Persicimonas caeni: one gene and its partner. Each later gene encodes a partner of the first gene's protein in a complex. Links are inferred from orthologs where the notes say so. Each region holds a gene or a part of one and is shown on either strand. Other genes may lie near its edges.

The links. Proteins that work in one complex are often made in the same cells at the same time.
Region 2: the proteins of tsaB (region 1) and tsaD are in contact, whole or in part, in a solved structure (PDB 4WQ4), measured with the Escherichia coli proteins. The link is inferred for Persicimonas caeni from one-to-one orthologs.

Annotation. Positions count from the first base shown.
Region 1 is NZ_CP041186.1:993,510-998,938, forward strand. What follows is about bases 719-3,718. They hold tsaB (tRNA (adenosine(37)-N6)-threonylcarbamoyltransferase complex dimerization subunit type 1 TsaB), read left to right. Parts: upstream 719-1,843; coding sequence 1,844-2,593; downstream 2,594-3,718. Other genes in these bases: rseP (RIP metalloprotease RseP), read left to right, coding at 719-1,847; FIV42_RS03765 (hypothetical protein), read left to right, coding at 2,764-3,718. Also shown: FIV42_RS03750 (phosphatidate cytidylyltransferase), read left to right, coding at 1-74; more of rseP, read left to right, coding at 129-718; more of FIV42_RS03765, read left to right, coding at 3,719-4,542; FIV42_RS03770 (amidohydrolase family protein), read left to right, coding at 4,950-5,429. UniProt on the Escherichia coli protein: Required for the formation of a threonylcarbamoyl group on adenosine at position 37 (t(6)A37) in tRNAs that read codons beginning with adenine.
Region 2 is NZ_CP041186.1:2,921,457-2,926,869, forward strand. What follows is about bases 1,123-4,106. They hold tsaD (tRNA (adenosine(37)-N6)-threonylcarbamoyltransferase complex transferase subunit TsaD), read right to left. Parts: upstream 3,149-4,106; coding sequence 2,096-3,148; downstream 1,123-2,095. Other genes in these bases: FIV42_RS10745 (twin-arginine translocase TatA/TatE family subunit), read left to right, coding at 1,123-1,150; FIV42_RS10750 (hypothetical protein), read left to right, coding at 1,171-1,668; FIV42_RS10755 (hypothetical protein), read right to left, coding at 1,720-2,022; FIV42_RS10765 (response regulator), read right to left, coding at 3,160-4,106. Outside these bases: FIV42_RS10740 (CPBP family intramembrane glutamic endopeptidase), read right to left, coding at 1-676; more of FIV42_RS10745, read left to right, coding at 866-1,122; more of FIV42_RS10765, read right to left, coding at 4,107-5,413.

The DNA.
Region 1 (5,429 bases):
TGCTCGACCGCATCGACGGTCTGATCTTCGCCTCGCCCTGGTTCTACATCTTCTTTACTCATTTCGTGCTCTAAAGCGGCGCCCATGCGCGCCTCGGGCGCGACGGCCAACCCGGCACACGATCGCTCATGAGTTTCGTCTATTTCATCATCCTCATCGGTGTCCTGATCTTCGTCCACGAGTTGGGACACTTCATCTTCGCCAAGCTCTTCGACGTGAAGGTCTTGCGCTTCTCGATCGGGATGGGCCCGACTCTGGTCAGCTACACCAAAGGCGAGACCGAGTACGTGATCTGCGCGCTGCCGCTGGGCGGCTACGTGCGCATGCTCGGCTACGAGCTGGGCGAGGTCGAAGAGATTGCCGACGAGGACCGCGATCGCGCGTTGATGATGAAGCCCATCTGGCAGCGCTCGCTCATCGCGCTGGCCGGCCCGGTCTTCAACCTGATTCTGCCGGTGGTCATCTACTTCGTGGCCACCATGGCCCAGGGCACCGCCCCGCCGGCGGTCATCGGCGAGGTCTTCGCCGAGACGCCCGCCGCCGAAGTCGGCCTGCAGCCCGGCGACAAGGTCGTGGCCATCGACGGCGAGGAAGTCACCTACTGGCACGAACTCTCCGAGACCATCGGCGAGTCGTACGGCCGCGAGATCGACGTCACGTTCATCCGCGACGGTGAGCGCCACGAAGTCCGCGTCGAGCCCGAGACCAAGCGCACCACCGACTTCATGGGCCTGCGCGAGCAGACCTACGGGATGCTCGGCATCCACCTGCAGCCCCACGGCACCACCGTGGGCATCTCCAACCCCGACTCGCCGGCCGCCAAAGCCGGCCTGAAGACCTTCGACAAGATCGAGGCGGTCGACGGCGAGCACGTCGAGCGCTTCGACGAGGTCGAGTCGAAGGTGCGCCAGAGCGGCGGCGAGCCCCTCGACATGGTCGTGCTGCACCGCGTGCCCGTCGACCCGGGCTACGCGCGCTTCTACGCCCAGCAGGTCGACGAAATCACCGCCTCGGCCACGAAGACCGACGACGGCTACGAGCTCGGCCTCGAGCCCGCCGAGATGTTCGTCGCCAAGGTCGAAGAGGACTCGCCGGCGGCCAAGGCCGGCCTGCAGACCGGCGACAAGCTCGTCGCTCTCGACGGGCGCGAGCACTCCAACTGGAGCCTGCTCAACCGAAAGATCACCAACGACGTCAACGAAAAGATCGTCGAGCTCCAGGAAGAAGGCGTCGAGGATATCGAGGTCGAGCCCGAGTACGAGCTCAGCTACGAGCGCGACGGCGAGACCGTCACGACCACGCTCGCCCCCGAGGTCACCAAGTTCAAGGGCCAGGGCAACCAGGAGCGCTACCGCGTTTATATCGGCTGGGGTCACATCTCCGAGCGCGTCGCCGCCCCCGAGGTCGCCTTCCCCTTCTTCCCCCGGATGGCCTACGCCGCCGAGGTGAGCGTCGAGCAGACCTGGGAGTTCTGCGAGATGATCGTCATGGGCTTCGTGCGCATGGCTCAGGGACGCGTCAGCCTCGACAACCTGGGCGGCCCGATCATGATCGGCGAGCTCGCCGCCGAAGCGGGCAAAGCCGGCTGGCAGCCCTTCTTGCAGATGATGGCGCTCATCAGCATCAACCTGGGCATCATCAACCTTTTGCCCATTCCGGTGCTCGACGGCGGCCACTTGCTGTTGTACGCCCTCGAGGCGGTCAAGCGCGGGCCTCTTAGCTACCGCACCCGCCAAATCGCCGCCTATATCGGCATCGCCATGATTGTGTTCTTGATGGTCCTGGCGTTCAAAAACGATATCGAACGCAACTGGGAAGACATCGCGGAATGGATCAACCAAGAATGAGTAGTACCGAACAGAGCTGGCGGCGCGTGCTCGCCATCGACACGGCCACGCGCACCCAATCCCTGGCCTTGATGGACGGCGAGACCGTCCTCGAGCACTCGCAGCGCAAGGTGAAGTTCAACCACGGCAGCACGCTGCTGAGCCACCTGAACCAGACGCTCGCCGAGCACAAGCTCGAGGTGGGCGACCTCGACCTCATCGCCGTGGGCGTGGGTCCGGGAAGCTTCACCGGCCTGCGCGTGGGCCTGGCCATCGCCAAGTCCCTCGCCCGCGCCGAGGATATCCCCATCGTGGGCGTCTCCACGCTCGCCGCCCTGGCCTACCCGGTGGCCATCGGCCACCAATTCGCCGCCGTCTGCCCGATGTACGACGCCCGCCGCCAGGAGGTCTACGCCGGGCTATACGCCTACGACGAGTCCCACCTGACCCAACTCGAGCCCGACCGCACCGCCTCACCGGCCGCCATGCGCCAGAAAATCCTCGAGCTGGCGAGCTCCTCGCGCCCCGTCATCATCGTGGGCGACGGCCCGCGCAAATACGACGAACTGGCCGACTGGGACATGCCCGACGTCAACTGGGAGACCCCCGACGTCACCCTCATGCCCGCCTGGGCCGACGGCCCCTCGGCGGTCGGCCTCGCCCAAATCGGCCGCCAAAAAGCCCAACACGGCCACCTCGCCGACGTTGCCTCGTTGGAGCCGAATTATATTCGGCCGACCGATGCCGAGTTGAACTACAAGGGTTGACTCTAAAAATTCTGCGATTTTGCTTGTATTCAACGCCCGCAACCGTTAATTTCCCCTCAAAATGCCATGCTCGCCAATTGATCCCGACGGCGAAGCCACTTCGTACGTGGCCGCGACATGTGTTTTTGCGGCCAGCATCACAATGAATCATTCAATTTGAGGGGAATCCCATGAGAGCAGTAAAGAAGAGCCTGCTAGCGCTGAGTTGTGCCGTCATTACGGCGGGGACCGCCTGTGGTCCGGCTACCGACGATGACACTAACAATGGCCAGTTAGAGCCTTCGGCCGACTGCAGCGAGGCGCCCGAGTTGACCCCCGAGATGGTCAACGGCGGCAAGACGCTCGCCGGCGGGTCGTGCTACCGGGTCAACACCCGTATCACCGTCAACGACGGTACGCTGACCATCGAACCTGGCGTGGTCATCGAGTTCGCCGAAAATGCTTATATGCAGGTGACCGCCGACGGGCGCATCAACGCCGCCGGCACCGCCGACGCGCCCATCTTCTTCACCGGCGTCGAGCAAATCCGCGGCCACTGGCGAGGCGTCCTCGTCGAGACGAACAGCACCGACAACGCCTTCGATCACGTCGTCATGGAGTACGGCGGCGGCGACAACTGGAGCGGCGCCGGCAACTCGCTGGTCATGCTTCGCGTGGTCGGCAAGCTCAAGATCACCAACTCCACGTTCCGCGAGTCGGCCAACTGGGCGCTGCAGGCGTACAAAGAAGCCGACCTGAGCGGCTTCGCCGACAACACCTTCGAGAGCAACGAGACCCCTGCTTGGCTCTCGCCCGACCGCGTCAGCGACATGGCCGGCACCTCCGAGTTCGTCGACAACGACAACCAGTACGTGCAGGTCAGCTTCAGCAACGGCGCCTCCATCACCGCCGACGGCACCTGGAAGGACGTCGGCGTGCCCTATCGCATCAGCGACCGCACGTTCATCAACGCCGAGTGGACGCTCGATCCGGGCGTGACCGTCGAGAACGAGGAAGAAGTTCAAATCCTCGTGAACACAGACGGCGGCGTGATTCGCGCCCTGGGCGAAGAGGGTAACCCTGTGACGTTCCGCGGCGTAGAGGCGCTTCGTGGCCATTGGCAGGGCATCGAAGTTGCCTCCAACACGGCCGACAACCTCTTCCAGCATACCGTCGTCGAGCACGGCGGCGGCTATCTGTGGAGCGGCGACCCCAGCTCCTACGGAGCCCTGCGAGTGGTTGGAAAGATGGAGATCGTCGACTCGACCTTCCGCGAGAACGCCAACTACGCGCTCAAGGCTTTCGAGCAATCCGACCTGCGCGGCTTTGCCAACAACACCTTCGAGAACAACGACGTCCCGATGTGGATCGCTCCCGACCGCGTGGGCGAGATGGCCGGCACCTCGCAGTTCACCGGCAACGACGAGCAGATCGTGAAGGTCTCGCACACCAACGGTGCCAGCGTCAGCACCGACCAGTCCTGGAAGGATGTGGGCGTGCCCTACCGCGTCGTCGATCGCACCTTCGTCAACGCCGCGTTGACCATCGAGGCGGGCGTGACCGTCGAATTCGGCGAGGAAGACGAACTCCACGTCGAGGAAGAAGGCTCGCTCATCGTCGCCGGCACCGCCGACAACCCCGTGCTGATCACCGGCGTCAACAAGGTCGAGGGCTACTGGCACGGCATCGGCTTCAAGAGCAACTCCACGGCGAACAGCATCTCGCACGCCACCATCGAGTACGGCGGCTCGAACGCCTGGAGCGGCAACACCAACAACCAGTCGACCATCTTCCTCGCCAAAGGCACGCTCGACCTCGAGTCGACCGCCATCAACTACAGCGAAGGCCACGGCATCTACATCGCTGACGGCGCCGCCATCAGCAGCTGCGAGGGCGTGACGTTCGACGGCAACGTCAAAGAAAACGTCTTCAACGACAGCTCTCCGGAAGCTGCCTGCAACCTGATTTGACGCATCGAGAATCGCGGCCCCCCAGCTCCGCCTACGGCTACGCAGGGGGCTATCAAATCGCCTAACGCCCTCCGGGCTCGCAATCCGCGGGCCCGGCTCCATCCCCACCATACGCCTCTCGCACCGTACCGCCCTGACGCTCGCGTGGCGTACACCTTACTTCTACCGATCCCCTCACCACCTGGAGCCCTTGGGCGGAATCCCCATTTGATAGCCCCCTGCGAAGCGTAGCTTGATAGCCCCCTGCGAAGCGTAGCTCGATAGCCCCCTGCGAAGCGTAGCGGAGCTGGGGGGGGACGACGTGGCGCTTTTGATCGTCATAGACGCGATCCCCACACGCACAATTGAATCCGCGCCCGAGGTAGTTTACCAAGAAGGAGGACCCATCCTCGCCTCGGGAGCCAGCGTTGAAGAAAACCACCTACATTTTCGGACTTCTGCTCGCGCTAGCCGCCACCACGAGCGCCTGCGACAAGCAAGAGAAACCGACCGACCAGGTCGCTACCGAGGAAGAGACGGCAAAGCCCGACGAGCACGCCGGCGCCCAAGGCGACGCGCTGCAGGGCGACTGGAAGGCCCACGACGTCCACACCCACCTGTCGCCCTACGCCTACCCGGTGGCGATCAAGGTGATGGACGACAACGGGCTGTACCGCATGGTGAATATGAGCGGGGGCGGAAGCCCGCGTTACCGCCAGGCGAACCTGGCCGAGGCCGACAAATTCGACGGGCGCATCGCCCTCTTTTTCAACGTCGACTGGGAAGACGTCGACGACGCCGACTTCGGCGAGTCGACCGCGGCGGCGCTCGAGACGGCGGTCGAGCAGGGCTTCGCGGGCTTGAAGATCAGCAAGGCGCTCGGCCTGGGCGTCAAGACTGAGGACGGC
Region 2 (5,413 bases), 1.9 Mb from region 1 along the record:
CCGCGACCGCAAACCCTCGCAGGTAAAAGATCACCGCCAACAGCACGCCGGCGAAGAATCTGTACGTAAACGAGCCGAGTTCAAATGGATCGCCCAGAGATCCGATATAGTGGACCGCGCTAAACAACAGGCTCGAGACCAATACGGCAGTGGTCGCAGCCAGCCACGCCGGCCATTTGACCCACTTGACCCCGGCGTAAAACATGCCGCCCATCAAGAAGAGGCGGAAGACGAGCTCCTCGTACAGCCCGGCGCCGATGCTCAACACCAGGCTGTCGAAGACGCCGTACTCGACCGCGCCGGCGCCCGACGCCAGCAGCACGTCGAGGCCCAGCCCCCGCATCATGCCGATGACGGCGGCGCCGAAGAAAAACGCGTACACCGTGCTCTCGGCGATGACCTTGGGCCACAGCTTCGGGTTGAACTCGCCCTTTTTGCGCAGCCAGATCAGCGACAGGCCGAAGGCGATCAGTATCCCCAAGTTGATCAGGAAGTAGTTCCAGAAGTTATGGCCGGCCAGGGCCATCAGCACGTCGGTCACGAAGTCGACGCCGTTACGCACCCCACCGGTGGCCAGCAGCCCGAGCTGGTAGAGCACAAAGAGCGGGAAGACCAAGATGACGCTGGTGGGCAGGTCGCGGGTCTTATCCAAGTAGGTTTTGACGGCCTCTTTCATCTTCATGTCTCCAGCTTGGGACGTTCCTCGATGTATAACAGGCGCACACTTTTAAAATATTCACGACGGGAACTTTCTTTCGCAAATGGATGTAGCCTGCTACAACTTGGCCCACGGGGCCAGTCAAGCAGTTGGATTTCTTGATCTTGGCCGACCAATCGTGGATCATTTCTTCGCGGAAAAGCGCTTATGGTTCCCAGCTTGACCGAGATCATCCTGCTGATCGTCATCGTGATCTGTATTTTCGGACTCGGAAAGCTCGGTGACATCAGCGAAGCGCTCGGCGAGATGCGCGCCAAACGAGCACGCAGCCTTCCCGGGCCCGATGCCGTCGACATCACCCCCGAGCACCAACGCCGTGCGTCGACGGACGCTGCCGAGCCCAAGCCGGGCACGCGCAAGCCTCCGGTCGATGAAGCGATGATCGACGAAGACGAAGATAACAAGCCAAAAGCTAACGACTCTGAAGCCTGAACGCGCAGTACGAGGATTTCATGCTGGTCGACCTCATCGCTCCCATCGCCAACATGCCCATGTTGGCCGAAGCCGCCATCACCTGGACGCCGTCCACATTCTATATCGCAGCGGCCATCGTGCACGTGTTCGTCTATCTGATCGGCTTCAAAGTGCTGCAGACCGACCCCGAGCACAATACGTTCGTGGGCGCGGTGATCGCGGCGGTGGTATCCAACTTCGCCACGTTCGTGCTGCGCGACTTCGGCCTGTTCGGCATTTTGGGCGCCGGCGCGCTGCACTTTGTGATGCTGGTGGCCATCACCAGCGGTGAAGCGGTCAAGTCGCTGGTCGTCTTCCTGATCTCGATGGCGGCGTATGCCGGCCTGGGCACCTTCATCACCCAGCGCACCCCGCTGCGCGCCGAGAATATCGGTGGCATCCCCATGGTCATCATGACCGGCGGGCTCGAAGCCGAGCCGATCACCGAGGAAGAAGCCAACAAGATGTCCGCGCCTGCCGAAGACAAGACCCAATAAGTCGAACCCCGGTAAGCCCAGACTCGGCAAACCAAGATCCGGGAAGCTCGGTTACAGTTCTAGATCGGCGATGAGCGCGTCGACGTCTCGCTTGATGGCGTCAAAGTCGACGCCGTCGTCGAAGATGACGATCAGGAAGTCTTTGCCCGCGCCGACCAGGTAGACGTTTTCTTTGGCGTCGAGGCCGGTGGCGACCATCGGCTCGGTCGCGCCGGCGGTGGCCTTGAGCGCGCGAGCTCGGCCGACGCGCGCTCGCACCGAGCCGGCGCGATCGACCACGAGCGCCGCCTTGATTTGAGCATGCTCTTCGAGCGCACCCATCATTTGATTGCGTTTGGCATCCTCTCCGAGCAAAATACTCCTCCTCAAACAACTGCGAGACCAATCGACCCGCTCGACACCGACCGACGGGTGCAAGCGGTGGATGCTACCGGTGAGTACGCGCCTTGGTGCGCTTGCTGACGCCCAGCGGCATGCTCCCGCGCGCTTTGAGCCCGTGGCTGGTAAAGCCCGGCGCGTCGAGCTGCTGCAGGTAGAACTCGGCCACGGCGCCCAGCATAGCCGCATTGTCCGTACAAAGCGACGCCGGCGCAATGAAGATGTCGACGTCGGCCTCGTCCCCGGCCGCGCGCATGGCCTGGCGCAGGCGGCTGTTACAGGCCACGCCGCCCGACAGCACCACTCGCCCGATATCGTTCTGGTGGGCCGCCGTCATCACCTTCATGACGAGCACGTCGACGACCGCCTCTTGGAAGGAGGCGCACAGGTCGTTGAGCGCCTGGCCTTCGGGGATGCCGTGCTCCTCGAGATGCTGGAGCACCGCGGTTTTGAGCCCGGAGAACGAAAAATCGAGGTTCTTGCGCGTCCACATCGGCCGCGGGAAGTCGATCGCGGCCGGGTCGCCCGTCTTGGCGAGTCGGTCGATCTCGACGCCGCCCGGATAGGGCAGCCCGAGCATCTTGGCGACCTTGTCGAAGGCCTCGCCGGCCGCGTCGTCGCGCGTGCGGCCCAGCAACGTGTAATCGCCCAGCTCGTGGACGATGTAGATGTCGGAGTGGCCGCCGCTGGCGATGAGGCCCACGTAGGGAAACTCGGGGGTGCCGACCTCGTCGAGGTCCAACAAGACCGTGGTCAGGTGGCCCTCGAGGTGGTTCAGGCCTACACATGGCCGGTCTTTGGCGAAGGCGAGCCCTTTGGCGGTCTCGACGCCGACGAGCAGGCTGCCGACCAGCCCCGGACCGGCGGTCACCGCGAAGCCCTCGATGTCGTCGAGAGTCTTCTGGGCGCGCTCGAGCGCCTGATCGATGACCGGGTGGATGTCACGAATATGATTGCGGGAGGCGAGCTCGGGCACCACGCCGCCGTAGCGGGCGTGCACCGGGATCTGGCTGGCGACCGCGTTGGACAGGATCTTCTTCCCGTCCTCGATGATCGCCGCCGAGGTCTCGTCGCAGCTCGACTCGAGGGTCAAGACCAGCATGGATTACTCTCTCAGAGCCGTTCGAGAATCGAGCGAACCTCGTCGGCGCGCTTGCCGGACGGCTGTAGATTCAGAAACTTCTTGTAGGCGCCCTTGGCTTTGCCGATGTCGCCGCTGAGCTGATAGGCGGTGGCCAGGTCGAGGTACATACTCGCCTTGCGGTAGCCGAGGCGGTCGGCGCGCGACAGTTGCTTGATCGCTTCGCCGTTGCGTCCGGCCCCCAGCGCGGCTTGGCCGTGCAGGTAGGCGGTCTTGCCGTGGCCGGGCTTCTCCTTGCTCAACTTGCGAAGCGCGTCGAGCGCTTGGCTGTTGCGGCCGCGATTGACCAGGCGCTGAGCGCTGGCCAGACGGTCGTCGAAGCTGTTGCCGCTCGCCTTGGGCTTCTGGGGCGCGGGCTTTTTGGCGGGCTCGGTCTTGGGCGGCTTGTTTTGCACCGCCGGCTTGGTTGCACCGGCAGCCGGCTGGTCGCCCTGGCCGGCGTTGGCCACGGGCTGCTGATTGGCAGTGGCCGGGTCGACCCCGGCGACGGCCACGGCAGTCTGCGTGGCGGTGGTCTGGACGTCGGCGCCGTAGACGCCGGCTTCCATCTGCGCCTGCGCCTCGCTCAAGCCTTCGGGCTCGGGCGTCTCTTCAGCCGGCTTTTCGGCCACCTCTTCTTTGGCCGGCTCCACCGGCGCTTCGACGGCCGGCTCCGGAGTCTCCTCTTTGGCAGGCTCTTCGTCGGAGGCGGCAACTTTGTCGCCTTCGGCGTTCTCGGGCGTCTGGTTGTCGCCGGTGGCCACGGCGATGACAACCGCGGTCAACGTCGCCAGAACGGCGACGGCGACAAAATACACCCAACGATTGCTCGTCTGAGGGACGTCCTCGAACTCCCAATCGTAATCACCCTCTTCACCGTCGGAGAAAAAGGCGTCCTCGTGCGACTTGTCGGCGAGAGACTCCTGGAAGAAGTCATCTTCTTCGTCAGCAGTCGCCTCTTCTTTCTCGGCCTCTACTTTCTTCTCGGCCTCTTCGGTTGCTTCCTCGTCGGCCTCTTCTTCCTTCTCGGCCTCTTCTTCCTTCTCGGCCTCTTCTTCCTTCTCGGCCTCTTCTTCCTTCTCGGCCTCTTCGGTTGCTTCCTCGTCGGCCTCTTCTTCCTTCTCGGCCTCTTCTTCCTTCTCGGCCTCTTCGGTTGCTTCCTCGTCGGCCTCTTCTTCCTTCTCGGCCTCTTCTTCCTTCTCGGCCTCTTCGGCCTCCGGTTCCTCTTCGGACGCTTCGTCAGCAGCCTCTTCTTGCTTGTCGGCCTCTCCAGCCTCCGGCTCTCCAGCCTCCGGCTCTTCGGCTTCCGGCTCTTCGGCTTCCGGCTCTTCTTGCTTCTCGGCCTCCCCAGCCTCCGGCGCGGCTTCGGCAGCCTTGCTTCCCGGAGATTGCGACAGGTCGTATTCGGCCTTGACGACTTGACCGTCGGCGGCCGACCGCTCGACCTTGGCGGGCGCCTCTGCCGGGGTGACGTCGACGGCGGGAATCTCGTCGGCGGACTCCTCTTCCTCGTCGATCGGCTCGGTGACCTCGTCGGCCATCCGGCCCGGCTTTTCGATCGGCTCGACGATCTCTTCTTCGTCGTCGACGGCCGAAATCTCCTCGGTCACCCGGTCCGAGCGATCGATGTCGAGGTCTTCTTCCGCCGGCGCATCGTCTTGCTCCGCCGTCCCCTCTTGTTCGGCCGCTTCCTCCGGCTCTTCCTGTTCGGCCGCTTCCTCTTGCTCGGCCGCTTCCTCTTGCTCGACCGCCTCTTTTGGCTCGGCCGACTCTTTCGGCTCGACGGCCTCCTCGGCACTTGCCGACTGTTCGACCACGTCGCCTTCGTCGTCGGCCTTGGGAAGTTCGTCGGGGTCGATGGCCGCAAACGGCGCGCTCTCGCGCACACTTCGCGACGCCTCGCGCTTGACCGACGCCGCCTCCTCGACCGACGCGGCACGCCGCTCGGCACTGCTACGAGGCTCTTCTTGCTGGGCCTGTTGGGCGGCCTCGGGCTCCGGCTCCGCCTGAGTGGCATCGACAGCCTCGTCGGCCTGCTCGGCCGACTCTTCCGGCTCTTGGAGTTCTTCGTCCTCTTCGTCTTGGAACAACCGCGCGACCTGGATTCCCGGGGAGGTCTGGTCGGCGGGCGAGCGCTTGGGGAAATCGTCCTCGGCGCTCACGTCTCCGTTGGGCGTGGCGATCGGCGTCGGCTGACGGGTGCGGTGTGCCGTCTGGCTCTCTGCAGGGGGAGTCTCTTCGTCGCGA